DNA from 2 places in the Azospirillum sp. UENF 211521 genome. Region 1 is predicted to be linked to the other one. Evidence: riboswitches for the same ligand, from Rfam matches in the RefSeq annotation. Region 1 holds a riboswitch; the other holds the start of a gene.
The links. Region 1 has a riboswitch for cobalamin ahead of cobW (cobalamin biosynthesis protein CobW). Riboswitches for the same ligand answer to the same signal wherever they lie in the genome.
Positions count from the first base shown of each region.

Region 2: it holds a riboswitch for cobalamin, as region 1 does, so the genes downstream of both, ACWPN5_RS24445 (TonB-dependent receptor plug domain-containing protein) here and cobW (cobalamin biosynthesis protein CobW) in region 1, are expected to answer to the same signal.

Region 1 covers NZ_JBSNCF010000002.1:194,864-201,959, forward strand. The annotation lists gene cobN (cobaltochelatase subunit CobN) at 1-1,419, opposite strand, end outside; gene cobW (cobalamin biosynthesis protein CobW) at 1,576-2,643, opposite strand; cobalamin riboswitch at 2,683-2,898, opposite strand; gene ACWPN5_RS17665 (ABC transporter ATP-binding protein) at 3,189-3,953, shown strand; gene ACWPN5_RS17670 (ABC transporter ATP-binding protein) at 3,946-4,668, shown strand; gene ACWPN5_RS17675 (ABC transporter substrate-binding protein) at 4,726-5,928, shown strand; gene ACWPN5_RS17680 (branched-chain amino acid ABC transporter permease) at 6,087-6,974, shown strand; gene ACWPN5_RS17685 (branched-chain amino acid ABC transporter permease) at 6,978-7,096, shown strand, end outside.
Region 2 covers NZ_JBSNCF010000002.1:1,696,324-1,703,419, reverse strand. The annotation lists gene ACWPN5_RS24475 (LysR family transcriptional regulator) at 1-642, shown strand, start outside; gene ACWPN5_RS24470 (hypothetical protein) at 822-1,550, shown strand; gene ACWPN5_RS24465 (hypothetical protein) at 1,547-2,125, shown strand; gene ACWPN5_RS24460 (hypothetical protein) at 2,157-2,951, opposite strand; gene ACWPN5_RS24455 (TerC family protein) at 3,148-4,188, opposite strand; gene ACWPN5_RS24450 (hypothetical protein) at 4,869-5,324, shown strand; cobalamin riboswitch at 5,369-5,587, shown strand; gene ACWPN5_RS24445 (TonB-dependent receptor plug domain-containing protein) at 5,704-7,096, shown strand, end outside.

The sequences.
Region 1 (7,096 bases):
TGCGTTGCCGCAGGCCAGCACCGTGAAGCGGAAGGCGGTGCCATCGGCGAGCGGGTCGGCCTCCTCGTCGCCCCAGCATGCCGCGATGCGGGCGCGGGCCTCGGCGGGGGCGAGGCGGCGGTAGTCCTCCAGGCTCAGCAGGGCGGTGGCGCCGCCGGTCAGCGCCTCCATCAGGGCGGCGGGGCCGTCGGGAAGCCCGTCCAGCGCGTAGCCCTCGGCGCGCAGCCGCTCCAGGATGCCGACGACGCTCGCCGGGGTGTCGAGGCCGACCGAATGGCCGATGCCGCCGCCCGGTCCCGGATAGTCGGACAGAACCAGCGCCAGCTTGCGCTCGACCCGCGGCGTGACGCCCAGCCGCACCCAGGCGGCGGCCAGATCGGCGGCGAAGGCCACCCGGTCGGGCACCGGGCGGATCAGCGTCGGGGCGAATTCCAGGTCGGGGTCCGGCGCCCCTTCGGCCTTGAAGGCGATGGAGCGGGTCAGGATGCGCCCGTCCATCTCCGGCAGCACGACGTTCATGGCGAGGTCGGACGGCCCCATGCCGCGGGCGGAGCCGCGCCAGCCCTCCTCGGGCGTGGTGGACAGCACGGCTTGCAACACCGGCGTGCCGTTGGCCTCCAGCGGCGACCCGTCCTCGCGCGCCGCCGAGAAGCCGGTCAGGTTCATCACGACGGCGGCATCGCGGGCGGTCAGGGTGGCGCGCATCCAGGCGGCGCAGTCCGGCTCCTTCAGGCTCGCCACGAACAGCGGCAGCGGGGCGAGGCCGCGCGCGGCCAGCGCGTCGCACAGGGCGTGCACCGGCTCCAGATCGCCGGCCAGCAGGTGCGAGCGGTAGAAGACGACCGGCGCGCAGGGTCCGGCAATCGGACCGGACCAGCTCTCATAGACGCCGAAGCGCGGCACGGGCGCCGGCTCGCGCCAGGGGCGCTCCTGCCCGGCCAGGGTGGCGGCGTAGGCCAGCAGGCTGGCCATGTTGTCCGGCCCGCCCTCGGTGAACCCGCGCCACAGCCGTTGCGCGGCCTCGGCCGGGATGGTGCCGTAGCCTTCCAGGGCGGGGTTCGGCTGGGCGCAGCCGGGCAGCACGGCCAGCGCCACCCCGGACTCCCGGCAGGCGGCGGCGACATGGTCCAGCCCGTAGCGCCAATAGCCCGCCCCGCCGAGCAGCCGCAGAATGACCAGCTTCGCCTTGCGGATCACGGACTCGACGTAGAGGTCCACCGACAGCGGGTGCCCCAGCCGCGCCAGATTCGCCAGCCGCAGGGTCGGCAACTCGTCACGGTGGCGCCTCCAGCAGGCGGCGAGCGCCGTCAGGTCGCTGTCGGAGAAGGACAGGACGACGAGGTCCGCCGGGCTCTGGCCCAGATCCACGGCCTGGGGGCCGGCGTCGAGGTCTTCCTGGCGGGCGGCGAGTAGGTGCATGGTGACGGTGCTTTACGAAAATCCCCTCTCCCCTCTGGGGAGAGGGTTAGGGTGAGGGGGTCGTGCGTGGCGGAACGCCCGGCGTAAGCGCAACCCCCTCACCGGCCCTGCGGGCCACCCTCTCCCCAAAGGGGAGAGGGTTGTGAAGGCTAAAAATCACCCCAGCGCCGTGGTCACGGCGTCGCGGTCCAGGCCCGTTTCGCCGATCACCACCAAGCGGCTGCGGCGCGGCTCGTCGGGCTTCCAGAAGCGGTCGAAATGGGTCTGGATGCGCGTTCCCACGCCTTGCACCAACAGGCGCATCGGCTTGCCCGGCACGTCGATGAAGCCCTTCAGGCGCAGCACGCCATGGGCGGCGGCGACCCGCTCCAGAGTCTTCGCCAGCGCCGCCGGGTCGGGCTGCGGGCCGAGCTCCACGACGAAGCTGGTGAAGTCGTCGTGGTCGTGGCCCTCCTCCTCGTCATGGTGGCTGGGGCGGTTGGCGAGGTCGTCCTCGGCCCCGGCGCCCACGCCGAGAAGCACCACCGGATCAACCTTGCCGTTGCTGGCGCGCAGGATCTTGGCTTCGCGCCCGGTCCCGCCCTCCGCCATGGCGGCGCGGATCAGATCCTCGACCTTCGCCAGATCGGCGGCGTCCACCAGATCGGTCTTGTTCACCACGATCAGGTCGGCGCAGAGGAGCTGGTCCTCGAACACCTCCTCCACCGGGGTCTCATGGTCGAGCTGCCCGGCCTCGGCGGCCTGGGCGGCCAGCGCCGCCGGATCGGGGGCGAAGCGGCCCTCCGCGGCGGCGGCGGCGTCGACCACCGCGACCACCCCGTCCACCGTCACCCGTGTCTTGATCGCCGGCCAGTGGAAGGCCTGGACGAGCGGCTTCGGCAGGGCGAGGCCGCTCGTCTCGATGATGATGTGCTCCGGCGGCTGCGGGCGGGACAGCAGCTTCTCGATGGCCGGGACGAAATCGTCGGCGACGGTGCAGCACAGGCAGCCGTTCGCCAGCTCGATCACGTCGTCCTCGGTGCAGGTCGGGTCGCCGCAGGCGCGCAGGATCTCGCCGTCGATGCCGACGTCGCCGAACTCGTTGATGATCAGCGCCAGACGGCGCCCGCCGGCCTGCTCCAGCAGGCTGCGGATCAGCGTCGTCTTGCCGGCTCCGAGAAAGCCGGTGATGACGGTGGCCGGGGTCTTCCCGGCGGACGGACGGAGGGCGGCGCGATTCGTCATGATCTGGTTTCCCTGTCTCCGCCACACCCGGCGGATTGGATGAATGTCGGTCCGGCGGCAGGTTTCCTGGCTCGCGGGTCGTCGCCGCGCCTCCCGCCTTCCCGGCCTGACGGCCCGTGGCATTTCCGGAGGCGGACTCGCCGCATACAGTTGCGGGGGCAGCCGCGGCCTTGGACTCCATCGGGGTCCGCACCGCATTCCCTATTATCCCCGCGCCTTCACGGCGGACGGGGCACCGTCGGAGGCGCAGAATTGCAGGCGGACCCTCGATTTGCAAGCGGCCATTTGGCGCCTGGAAACCGTGTCGCCGTCCCCGGAACGCTCCGCCGGTCCCGCCGTTGGTGTGTCGGAAGATCGGTACAGTCTGTCTGGAAAGCTGACACTCCGGACGGTGTGCGACACCCACGGTCTCAGAGGGGGAAATAAGTAATTTCAAAGACTTGTTCGAATGCTGCGCGGTTGGCATGTTCTGTGCTTATATCAGCCTAACCAAAAACGCGGACCGGCAGACGACGCGGACGAACAGGGAGGGAAAAGCGGCACCCATGGCCGACGACATCATTCTGGAAGCGCGCGGACTCTCGAAGGAGTTCAAGGGCTTCATCGCGGTGAAGGAGGTGAACCTCCGGGTTCGCCGCGGCACCATCCACGCGCTGATCGGCCCGAACGGCGCCGGCAAGAGCACGGTCTTCAACCTGCTGACCAAGTTCCTGACGCCGACGCGCGGCCAGATCCTCTACAAGGGACGCGACATCACCGCCATGAAGCCCGCCGACGTGGCGCTGCTCGGCATGGTCCGCTCCTTCCAGATCTCCGCGGTCTTCCCGCATCTCAGCGTGCTGGAGAATGTCCGCGTCGCGCTGCAGCGCCCGCGCGGCACCAGCTTCCATTTCTGGAAGCCGGAGGCCAGCCTGCACGACCTGCACGACCGCGCCGAGGAGCTGATCGAGGCGGTGAACCTGACCCCCTGGGCCGGCCACACCGCCGCCGAGCTGCCCTACGGCCGCAAGCGCGCGCTGGAGATCGCCACCACGCTGGCGCTCGACCCGGAGGTGATGCTGCTCGACGAGCCGCTGGCCGGCATGGGCCACGAGGACATCGAGGGCACCGCCGCGCTGATCAAGCGCGTCTCCGCCGACCGCACCATCCTGATGGTGGAGCACAACCTGTCGGTCGTCGCCCACCTGTCGGACACCATCACCGTGCTCCGCCGCGGCGAGATCCTGGCCGAGGGCGCATACGACGTCGTATCGCGCAACCCGCAGGTCATGGAAGCCTACATGGGCACGGGTGAGGTGGGCCATGCCTGACGGTGCGACCGTGAAGACCGCGATGCTGGAAATCCGCGACCTCCAGGCCTTCTACGGCGAGAGCCACGTGCTGCACGGCGTCAACATCGACGTGCGCCAGGGCGAGGTGGTGACCCTGCTGGGCCGCAACGGCGCCGGCAAGACGACGACCATGCGCTCGATCATGGGCATCGTCGGCAAGCGCAACGGCTCGATCCGCTTCCAGGGCAAGGAACTGATCGGCATGGCGCAGCACAAGATCCCCCGCCTCGGCATCGGCTACGTGCCGGAGGAGCGCGGCATCTTCGCCTCGCTCAGCGTGGACGAGAACCTGATGCTGCCGCCGGTGGTGAAGTCGGGCGGCATGACGGTGCCGCAGATTTACGAGCTGTTCCCGAACCTCCAGGGCCGCGGCACCACCCAGGGCACGCGTCTGTCCGGCGGCGAGCAGCAGATGCTGGCCATCGCGCGCATCTTGCGCACCGGCGCCGACCTGATCCTGCTCGACGAGCCGACCGAGGGGCTGGCCCCCGTCATCATCGAGCAGATCGGCGTGGCGGTGCGCAAGCTGAAGCAGCGCGGCTTCACCATCGTGCTGGTGGAGCAGAACTTCCGCTTCGCCGCGACCATCGCCGACCGCCATTACGTGATGGAGGAAGGCCATGTCGTGGACATGATCCCCAACGACCAGCTCGCCCAGAACATGGACAAGCTGCACACCTATCTGGGTGTCTGACCAATCACCCCCTCTGCTGAACACACGCAAAACAAAGCCAATCGAAGGGAGTTCGAAATGCTCAAGACGTTGCTGTGCGGGACCGCACTGCTGGCGCTGACCGCCGGGGCCGCGCACGCCCAGGTCTCCAACAACGTGATCAAGATCGGCGTGATGAACGACCGGTCCGGCATCTACGCCGACCTCGCCGGCGAAGGCTCGGCCATCGCCGCTCGTCTGGCGGCCGAGGAGTTCGGCGGCAAGATCGCCGGCGCGCCGATCGAGATCGTTGTCGCCGATCACCAGAACAAGGCCGACATCGCCGCCAACACGGCGCGCGAGTGGATCGACGCCGGCAACGTGGACGTCATCGCCGACGTGCCGAACTCCGCCGCGGCGCTGGCCGTCCAGGGCATCACCAAGGACAAGAAGCGCATCTTCCTGATGTCCGGCCCGGGCTCGACCGACCTCAGCGGCAAGTCGTGCAGCCCCTACGGCTTCCAGTGGACCTACGACAACTACGCCATGGCCGCCGGCACCGCCCGCGCGCTGGTCGAGCAGGGCAAAAAGAACTGGTTCTTCATCACCGCGGACTACGCCTTCGGCCACTCGCTGGAGGATGAGACCACGAAGATGGTCAAGCAGCTCGACGGCAAGGTCGCGGGCAACGTCCGCCATCCGCTGGGCACCGCCGACTTCTCGTCCTACCTGCTTCAGGCCCAGGCCTCCAAGGCCGACGTGATCGGCCTCGCCAACGCCGGCGGCGACGCCACCAACGCTGTCAAGCAGGCGTCGGAGTTCGGCATCACCCAGTCGGGCCAGAGCCTCGCCGGCCTGCTGCTGTTCATCAGCGACGTGAACGCGCTGGGCCTCCAGGCCGCCCAGGGCCTGCTGCTGACCACCGGCTTCTACTGGGACACCGACGACCAGACCCGCGAATGGACCAAGAAGTTCGAGGCCAAGGCCGGCCGCAAGCCGACCATGGTCCAGGCCGGCGTCTACTCCGCCGTGCGCCACTATCTGAAGGCGGTCGAGGCCGTCGGCTCCGACGATCCGGACAAGGTGGCCGCCAAGATGCGTGAGACCACGGTCGAGGACATGTTCACCAAGAACGGCAAGATCGCCGCCAACGGCCGCATGTTCCACGACATGTATCTGGCCCAGGTGAAAACCCCGGGCGAGTCCAAGGGCCCCTGGGACTACTACAAGATCGTGAAGACCATCCCGGCCGAGCAGGCGTTCCTCGACCCGGCCAAGAGCGGTTGTTCGCTGGTGAAGTAAGGGTTTGAGTTTCGGGGCAGGCCCCCACCCAACCCTCCCTCGCTGGGCGGGGGAGGGCTCAAGTTCCCTCTCCTGCGCAGCGGGGGAGGGTTAGGGTGGGGGCCTCCTTCTGACATCAATCAAAAAAACACAAGTCCGATACACAGGGAGGGACGGTCATGTTCGACTTGCTGGGGGTGCCGCCCCAGGTCCTGTTCGGCCAGCTTCTGCTCGGCCTCATCAACGGGTCCTTCTACGCGCTGCTCAGCCTTGGGCTGGCGGTCATCTTCGGCATGCTGAACGTCATCAACTTCGCCCACGGCGCGCTCTACATGATCGGCGCCTTCGTGGCGTGGCTGCTGCTGACGAAGCTCGGCCTCGGCTACTGGTGGGCGCTGGGCCTGTCGCCGCTGATCGTCGGGCTGCTCGGCGTGGCGCTGGAAAAGACCATGCTGTCGCGCCTCTACAAGCTCGACCATCTCTACGGCCTGCTGCTGACCTTCGGCCTCGCCCTGATCATGGAAGGCGCCTTCCGCCACTTCTACGGCGTGTCGGGCCAGCCCTATCCGATCCCGGACGCGCTCAAGGGCGGCCAGAACCTCGGCTTCATGTTCCTGCCCAACTACCGCGGCTGGGTCGTCGTCGCCTCGCTGATCGTCTGCTTCGGGACATGGTTCGCCATCGAGCGGACGCGGCTCGGCGCCTACCTGCGCGCCGCCACCGAGAACCCGGTGCTGGTCCAGGCCTTCGGCATCAACGTGCCGGTGATGATCACCGCCACCTACGGCTTCGGCGTCGCGCTGGCCGGGCTGGCCGGGGTGCTCGCGGCACCCATTTATCAGGTGTCGCCGCTGATGGGCACCAACCTGATCATCGTCGTCTTCGCGGTGGTGGTGATCGGCGGCATGGGCTCCATCCTGGGCGCCATCGTCACCGGCCTGGGGCTGGGGCTGCTGGAGGGCCTGACCAAGGTCTTCTACCCGGAAGCCTCCAACATCGTGGTGTTCGTCGTGATGGCGATCGTCCTTCTCATCAAGCCCGCGGGCCTCTTCGGACGGGAGCGCTGAGCCATGGCCACCCAAAGCAAGACGGCCAACATCAAGACGGCCGACACCCCGACGACGACCATTGCGCTGCGCCGTCCGGGGCAGGACAGCACCCGAAACGCCATCATCCTCGGCATCGGCCT
Region 2 (7,096 bases), 1.5 Mb from region 1:
ACCCTGCGCGTCACCGCGCCGAACGACTTCGGTTCCTTCATCCTGGCGCCGGTGGCCGCCGCCTTCACCCGCCGCCATCCGAAATGCCGCGTCGATCTGGTGATCACCGACGCGAAGCTCGACCTGATCGGGCAGCGGTTCGATCTGGCCATCCGCGTCGGCTGGCTCGACGATTCCAGCGCGCTGGCCCGCCGCCTCGGCACCTTCCGGCAGATCGCCGTCGCCCATCCCGCCGTTGCGGAGCAGCGCCCGGTCGCGGTCCCCGACGACCTCCCGTCCTGGCCGTTCATCGCCAACCTGTCGCTCAAGGACCCCGGCCTGTGGACCTTCCGGCGCGGCGCGGAGGAGCGGACCTTGCGGGTCCAGCCGATCCTGAGCGTCAACGCCACGCCGGCGGCGCTCGCCGCGGTGCAGGCCGGCGGCGGCTTCGCCGTCCTGCCCGAATTCCTGGTGGCGGAGGAGATCGCGGCGGGCCGGCTGGTTCCGCTTCTGCCGGACTGGAGCCTGCCGTCCGGCGGCATTCACGCCGTGTATCCGGCCACCCGCTTCCGCCCGCTGAAGGTCAGGGCCTTCGTCGACATGCTGCGCGACACGCGGAACTGGCCGACGCGCCTGCGCTGGGACGCCCAGCCGCAGCCCTGATGCGCAATCCAGAGCGAAACCCGCCCCAATCGAACGATCGCACCGGTTGTTGACAACTCCGCATTGTAGAATACTGGCACGCCCATCCGTTGAGGCGTGACGTCCGGCGGACAGACCAGAACTGGCGGGCCCCCGTCTTCAGAAACCTGGGTCTTCAGGAACACGGAAAGGCATGCAGGATGCGCTCTGGACAACGGAACGGCGGCGGTGCGCCTGAGGCCGCCTTCGATCTGAACATGGCCTTCGATCGGCGCGACACGCTGTTCACCCGGGCCGCGGAACACATGTCCGACATGGTCGCCAACCCGCCGAGCGGCCCCCACGCCTTCGACCTGCTGAACGGCGGCCTGCGCGAGTTGTCGAGCCTGATGATCCGGCAGTTGCCCCTGACCACGGCCCGCGAGGCGCGCCTTGCCCACACCCTCTGCCAGGAGGGGATCATCGAAGACACGAAGGCCCTGGCCCTCGGCGAGGGCGTGGCCCTGTTCCTCGACCGGCTCCAGGCCGCCGCCGATCACGCGGGCATCGGGCCGGCCGCGGACCGCGGTCCGGCGTCGGACGTCCTGGCGACGGCGCCCGCGCAAAGCCTGGACGGGGTTCTCGCCACGCTGCGGGCGTGCCGCGCCGCGATGGTGGACGGGGAGACCGGCGCGGAGCGGCTGGCCCCGCTTCTGGACGAGGCCGTGGCGGCCGTGGAGTGCCTGGCGCTGCGGGACGCCGTCGCCCGCTTCGACCACGCGGCCGACGCCTTCGAGGCCGCGATGCCGAAGGCCCTGCCGACCAAGCCGACCGACCGCATGCTGGCCGCCGGAGCCAAGGCGGGGAGCGTCGCCCTGGACGCGGCGCGGCGGATCTATCAGGCTATGGCGTCGGAGTTTCTGGCACCGAGGAAAGGGGTCGGGAAGTGACGGTCGCCTTGCCCATCACGACGCCGTCGACGGGGTTTCTCAAGGATCGCATCGCCAAGCCGCTTGCCCGGGGACTGGTGACGATCCTGCGCGGCCGCCGCGGCGACCGGCCGCCCGAACCGGCGGAAACCCGCGTCGACATCCACCGCCAGCCCCTGCGCACGGCGCTGGACTGGCATCTGGAGATGATCGCCCTGTGGAAGCGGCATCCCACCTTCGGGCCGGGGCTGCACGACGACCTGAAAGGCACGGGCCTGCTGTCCCGTTGCGTCATCCTGACGGCGCAGGACGGCGGACCGCTGTGCTTCCGCTACATCGGAAATCCGACCCGCCGGGTCTTCGGCGACCGCTGGGCCGACCAGAACATCGGCAAGCCCCATCTCGAGGACGTGCACAGCGCCTACGCCCGGGCCATCGATGCGCAATACCGGGAAGCGGTGGAAGGCGGGGAGCCGGTGTACAACCATCTGGTGATCACCGGGCTTCCCCGCCCGCCGGTCAATTACCGGCACCTCCTCTTCGGCTGGTCGCTGGGCCAGCGCCGGCAGGCCCTGCTGGCGCTGATCGATTCCTGACGCGGATCGACCGCCCCATCACGCCGTCCGATTACGCCGCCTGGGCGAGGTCCGCGGCGATCTGCGCCAGATCGCCGAGGAACTGCGCGCGGCTGAAGCGCACGAGATGCATCGGCAGCGTCTTCAGGCCGATCTGGTTGTAAGTGATGGCCGGCTCCTGGTCGATGTGGCGCGGCCCCATCTTGCGCTCCGCCCACACCGGGACGATGTCCGGGTCGACGACCGAGATGAACCAGGTCGGCGACCACAGCAGCCATGCCGCCAGCTTGTTCACCCGCTGGCAAATCGGGAACAGGCCGCGGCCCTGGAAGTCGGGCCGCGTCCACCCCGCGTTCGTCCACACCACCTGACCGCGCGTGCTGTTGGCGGTGTCGGAGGTGCAGGTGCACCATTCGCCGGCCGGCGCCTGGGTGGCCGGGTCGTCGTAGAACACCGTCATGGCGTTGAAGCGGTCACCGATGGATTGCGCGCTGCAATCGTAGAGCAGCCCGGCCTGGGCGGTGACCACGTCGCCGGAGGCGGCCGTCCCGCCGATCCAGAAGGCGTTGGCCGGAGTCAGGGAGCGGCAGGCCGGATGGGCCGCGGGAAGCATCGGCTCCCAGGAGCCCGCGGCCACCGCGGCCTCGTTGACGCGCACCAGCGCCGGCATGTCGAACACGACGGAAAGCGCGACCCCGCGGCCGGCCGCCAGACCGACGAGCTCGTCGCGGGCGGCCTGGAGCAGGCCGGACAGGGGCCCCGACGGGATGGGGAGAGCCGACAGGGCGATGGAGGTCCGCTGCGTGCCGATCAACTGGGTGCCGGTCAATTGCGTGCCGATAAACATGGATGTCTCTTCCTTGGGTTGGAAAGGATTGGCGTCTGCCGCCAAGCGGGGCGCGATCCGCCCCGCACATCCACATCATCGTCTCCGCGAAACGAGTATTACTACTTTTGCGAATGCCCCTGTCCGGCACCGCGCGGCGCGCCCGATCCACCGGACCGGACGCGCCGTCTTGTCCCTCAGCTTCCGAGCAAGCCGCTCACTGGCCCTTGCCGTCCGAGGACACCGCGGCCGCCTCGCCGGAGGAGGCCGGCGTGGAACCACCGGCCCCCTTCGCCGGGCTGCCGGGCACCCACCAGCGGCGGGCCTCGCCGTCCGCACCGTCCGGCGCCCCATCCGTCGCCGCATCGGCGCGGGTCTTCAGCATTGAGAAGACGATGGAGCCGCCGACCAGGAAGGCCGTGATGCCCAGCGCCACCGCCGTCGGCATCTTGTAGATGTCGATCATCAGCATCTTGGCGCCGACCACCACCAGAACCAGCGACAGGCCGTATTTCAGGTAATGGAAGCGGTGGATGACCGAGGCCAGCGCGAAGTAGAGGGCGCGCAGGCCGAGGATGGCGAAAACGTTGGAGGTCCAGACGATGAACGGGTCGGTGGTCACCGAGAAGACCGCCGGAATGGAGTCCACGGCGAAGACCAGATCGGTGAACTCGATCAGGATCAGCACGAGGAACAGCGGCGTCATCATCCGCACGCCGTCGCGCATCACGAAGAACTTCTGCCCCTCGTACCCGTCGGTCATGCGGAAGCGGGAGCGCATGAACTTGACGATCCGGTTGTTCTCCATGTCCGGCTCGTCGTCCACCGACATCAGCATCTTGATGCCGCTGAAGATCAGGAAGGCGCCGAAGATGTAGATGATCCAGTGGAATTCCTGGATCAGCGCCGTGCCCGCGACGATCAGCACGCCGCGCATCACCAGCGCGCCCAGGATGCCCCAGAACAGCACCCGGTGCTGGTACTGCGGCGGCACCGCGAAATGGGTGAAGATCAGCGCGATCACGAAGATGTTGTCGACGCTCAGGCTGTATTCGATCAGGTAGCCGGTCAGGAACTCCAGCCCCTTCTGCGACCCTTGGAAATGAAAGACGCCAGCCGCGAAAATCATCGCCAGCGTGGAATAGGCCGCGCAGCGCATCAACGCCTCGCGGCCGGAGATCACATGGGATTTCTTGGAAAATACACCAAGATCAAAGGCCAAAAGCACGCCAACGAAGACGGCGAAGCCGGCCCACATTAAGACAATCTGGTCCATGGAACTGTCCCTTGCTTCATGCACTCCGCTCCCGCAAGCGGAGACGTCGATCGTCACATGAGCAGTCCGACATCACCGGTGCGCCACGGCGGGACGCATCGGCCAGAGGGGCCCGGACTGGAATCGCGGCCGCAAGGTCTGCGGCCGACGGAAAAGCGCGCGCAACGGCTCGGCCGAGGCGCGTCAGGACACCCGCCTCCATCGTTTGCCGTGGAGGCGTGGCGGTTGGTCAGGATGTTGGTTCGCTGCGGTCCATGCCGATGTCTCCCAAAGGCCCGTCGGGGACCGTCGTCCGGCGGTGGACCTTGTGGTGGAGCGGGACCCAGGGGGAAGAACAGGGCCAGCTTCCGCAAGGCCGCGCCAAGGCGACGGCTCAATGGGAAGTCCGACATCACAGCGCCGGGCGACGCTGCCAGAGGGGCCCGGACCTCACCCGTCATGTAGTCAGGCCCCTTCCCGGCGACAAGAGGGGGGAACGGCGTTTGCGGACCGCGATCGGTGCGATGGCCACAAGCAACGACACCATCCACTTGATCGCCCATGGGTTGTCGGTTTTCCCACCGGAAGCCGGCTTTGCGAATTCCACATCGCCCATGGATGATTCCGCACCGGTGGGTTGTTTGTAGCGATTGACGGTAATTCACGGCAGGACACCCACAACGATGCGGCGCTCCATTTTGCTCGGCTGCCTGCTGGCGGCCGGATTGGCCGGTTGCGGCCCGCGTTTCGAGACGGTCGCAAGCTATTTTCCACCGGTCAGCGAGGCGGGAAAGCTCTGTGTCGCCCAGTGCAAGCAGGCACAGACGATCTGCCAATCCGCAAAGGAGTTGGCCGTTCAGACCTGCCGGGCCGAGGCGACGACCCGCGCCCAGGGCGAGTATCAGTCCTATCTCCGGTCTCTGCCCAAGGATGCGGACAAGAAGAAGATCAGGACGTTCAGCGACTTCGACCGGAGCCCCAGCTGCTACAGCGAGCTCACCTGCTCCGCCGACTACGACGATTGTTACAAATCCTGCGGCGGCCGGATCGAGGCGCAAACCTATTGCGTCGTCAATTGCAAGGAAATGGTGCCGCCCATGCCGGATGGGTCCGCCGTCGGGCCGAGAACCAGGCTCTGACAGCGGTCGGGCGGAATGCGGCTTGACCGGAGCCGTTCCGCCCGCGTAGCTTCGCACCCGACGGTTGCCCGAAAGGGCTGAAAATGGGAACACGGTGCGGACCCCGCGGCGAAACGCCGTGCAAGGGTCCAACGCCGAGGCTGCCCCCGCAACTGTAAGCGGCGAGTCGTCCATCGGAATGCCACTGGGATCGCGATCCTGGGAAGGCGATGGGCCGACGATAACCCGCGAGCCAGGAGACCTGCCGTCAGTCGTGGTCACACGCGAACACGTTCGGGCGGGGTGCACCGAAGGTCGTCGAACCGGAACTCCGTTCGCGGAGCGTCCGGTGGGACTTCGTTCGCGGTGACGTGCCACCGGCGTCCCGCCCGAGGTCTCAATGAGTGTCCGCGTTCCCCGCCTTCACCGGACGGCGTCCTTCGCCGCCCTTCTGGGAAGCCTTGCCCTTCCCGTGTCGGCCTACCCCACGTCGGCCTTCGCCGATTCCATCACCATCACGACGCTTCCGCCGGTCTCGGTGACCGCCAACCGCGTCCCCACCGCCGCCGAGGAAACCGGCAGCGCCCTGACCGTCATCACCCGCGAGGAGTTGGAGCAGCGCCAGACCCAGGTGCTGTCCGACGCGCTGCGCGCGGTGCCCGGCGTCGCGGTCAACCGCACCGGCCCGATGGGCACCCTGACCCAGCTCCGCATCCGCGGGTCGGAGGGCAACCAGACGCTCGTCCTGATCGACGGGATCGAGGTGAACGACCCGGCGTCCGGCTCCGAATACGATTTCGCCAATCTGCTGGCCGGCGACGTGGAGCGCGTCGAGGTGCTGCGCGGCCCGCAGAGCGCGCTTTACGGCTCCGACGCGGTCGGCGGCGTCGTCAACATCGTGACCCGCCGCGGCTCCGGCGCCCCCCGGTTCCGCGCCGCCGTCGAAGGCGGGTCCTTCGGCACCGCCGCCGGGCGGGCCTCCTTCGGCACGGGGAACGACCGCTACGACCTGTTCCTCAGCGGCCAGGGCGTCACCAGCGACGGCGTGTCGGTTGCCGACAAGCGGCTCGGCAACCCGGAGAAGGACGGCTACCGCAACGGCACGCTGACCGGAAACGCCGCCGTCCGCCCGACCGAGCGCAGCGAGATCGCGATCACCGGGCGCTACACCCGCTTCCGCACCGACACCGACGGCTTCGTCGGCGGGCGCGGCGCCGTCGATGACGGGACCAGCACCGCCGGAGAGCAGTATTTCGGGCGCCTCCAGGGCAAGATCGCCCTTCTCGACGGCAAGTGGGAGCACATCGTCGGCCTGACCCATGGCCGCCAGCAACGCGACTACCGCGACGCCGCCAAGACGGTGACCAGCCGCTACGACGGGCGCAAGACCAAGGCCGACTACCAGACCAACCTGGCTCTGAGCAGCGGCCCCGCCGACCATGTGCTGACCGCCGCCGTGGAGCGTGAGGAGGACAAGGCGATCAGCCGCAGCGCCTTCTCCAGCTTCGACCGCTCCATCGGCTCCACCGGGCTGGTGGGTCAGTACAAGCTGGGCCTGTTCGACCGGCTGACCCTGACCGGCAGCGTCCGCCACGACGAGAACGACCTGTTCCGCGACGCCACCACATGGCGCACCACGACGGCCTATCTGATCGAAGAGAGCGGGACGAAGCTGCGCGCCTCCTACGGCACCGGCGTCAAGAATCCCACCCTGTTCGAGCTGTACGGCTACACCGCCACCTACGCCGGCAACCCGAACCTGAAGCCGGAACGGGCGCGCGGCTGGGACGCCG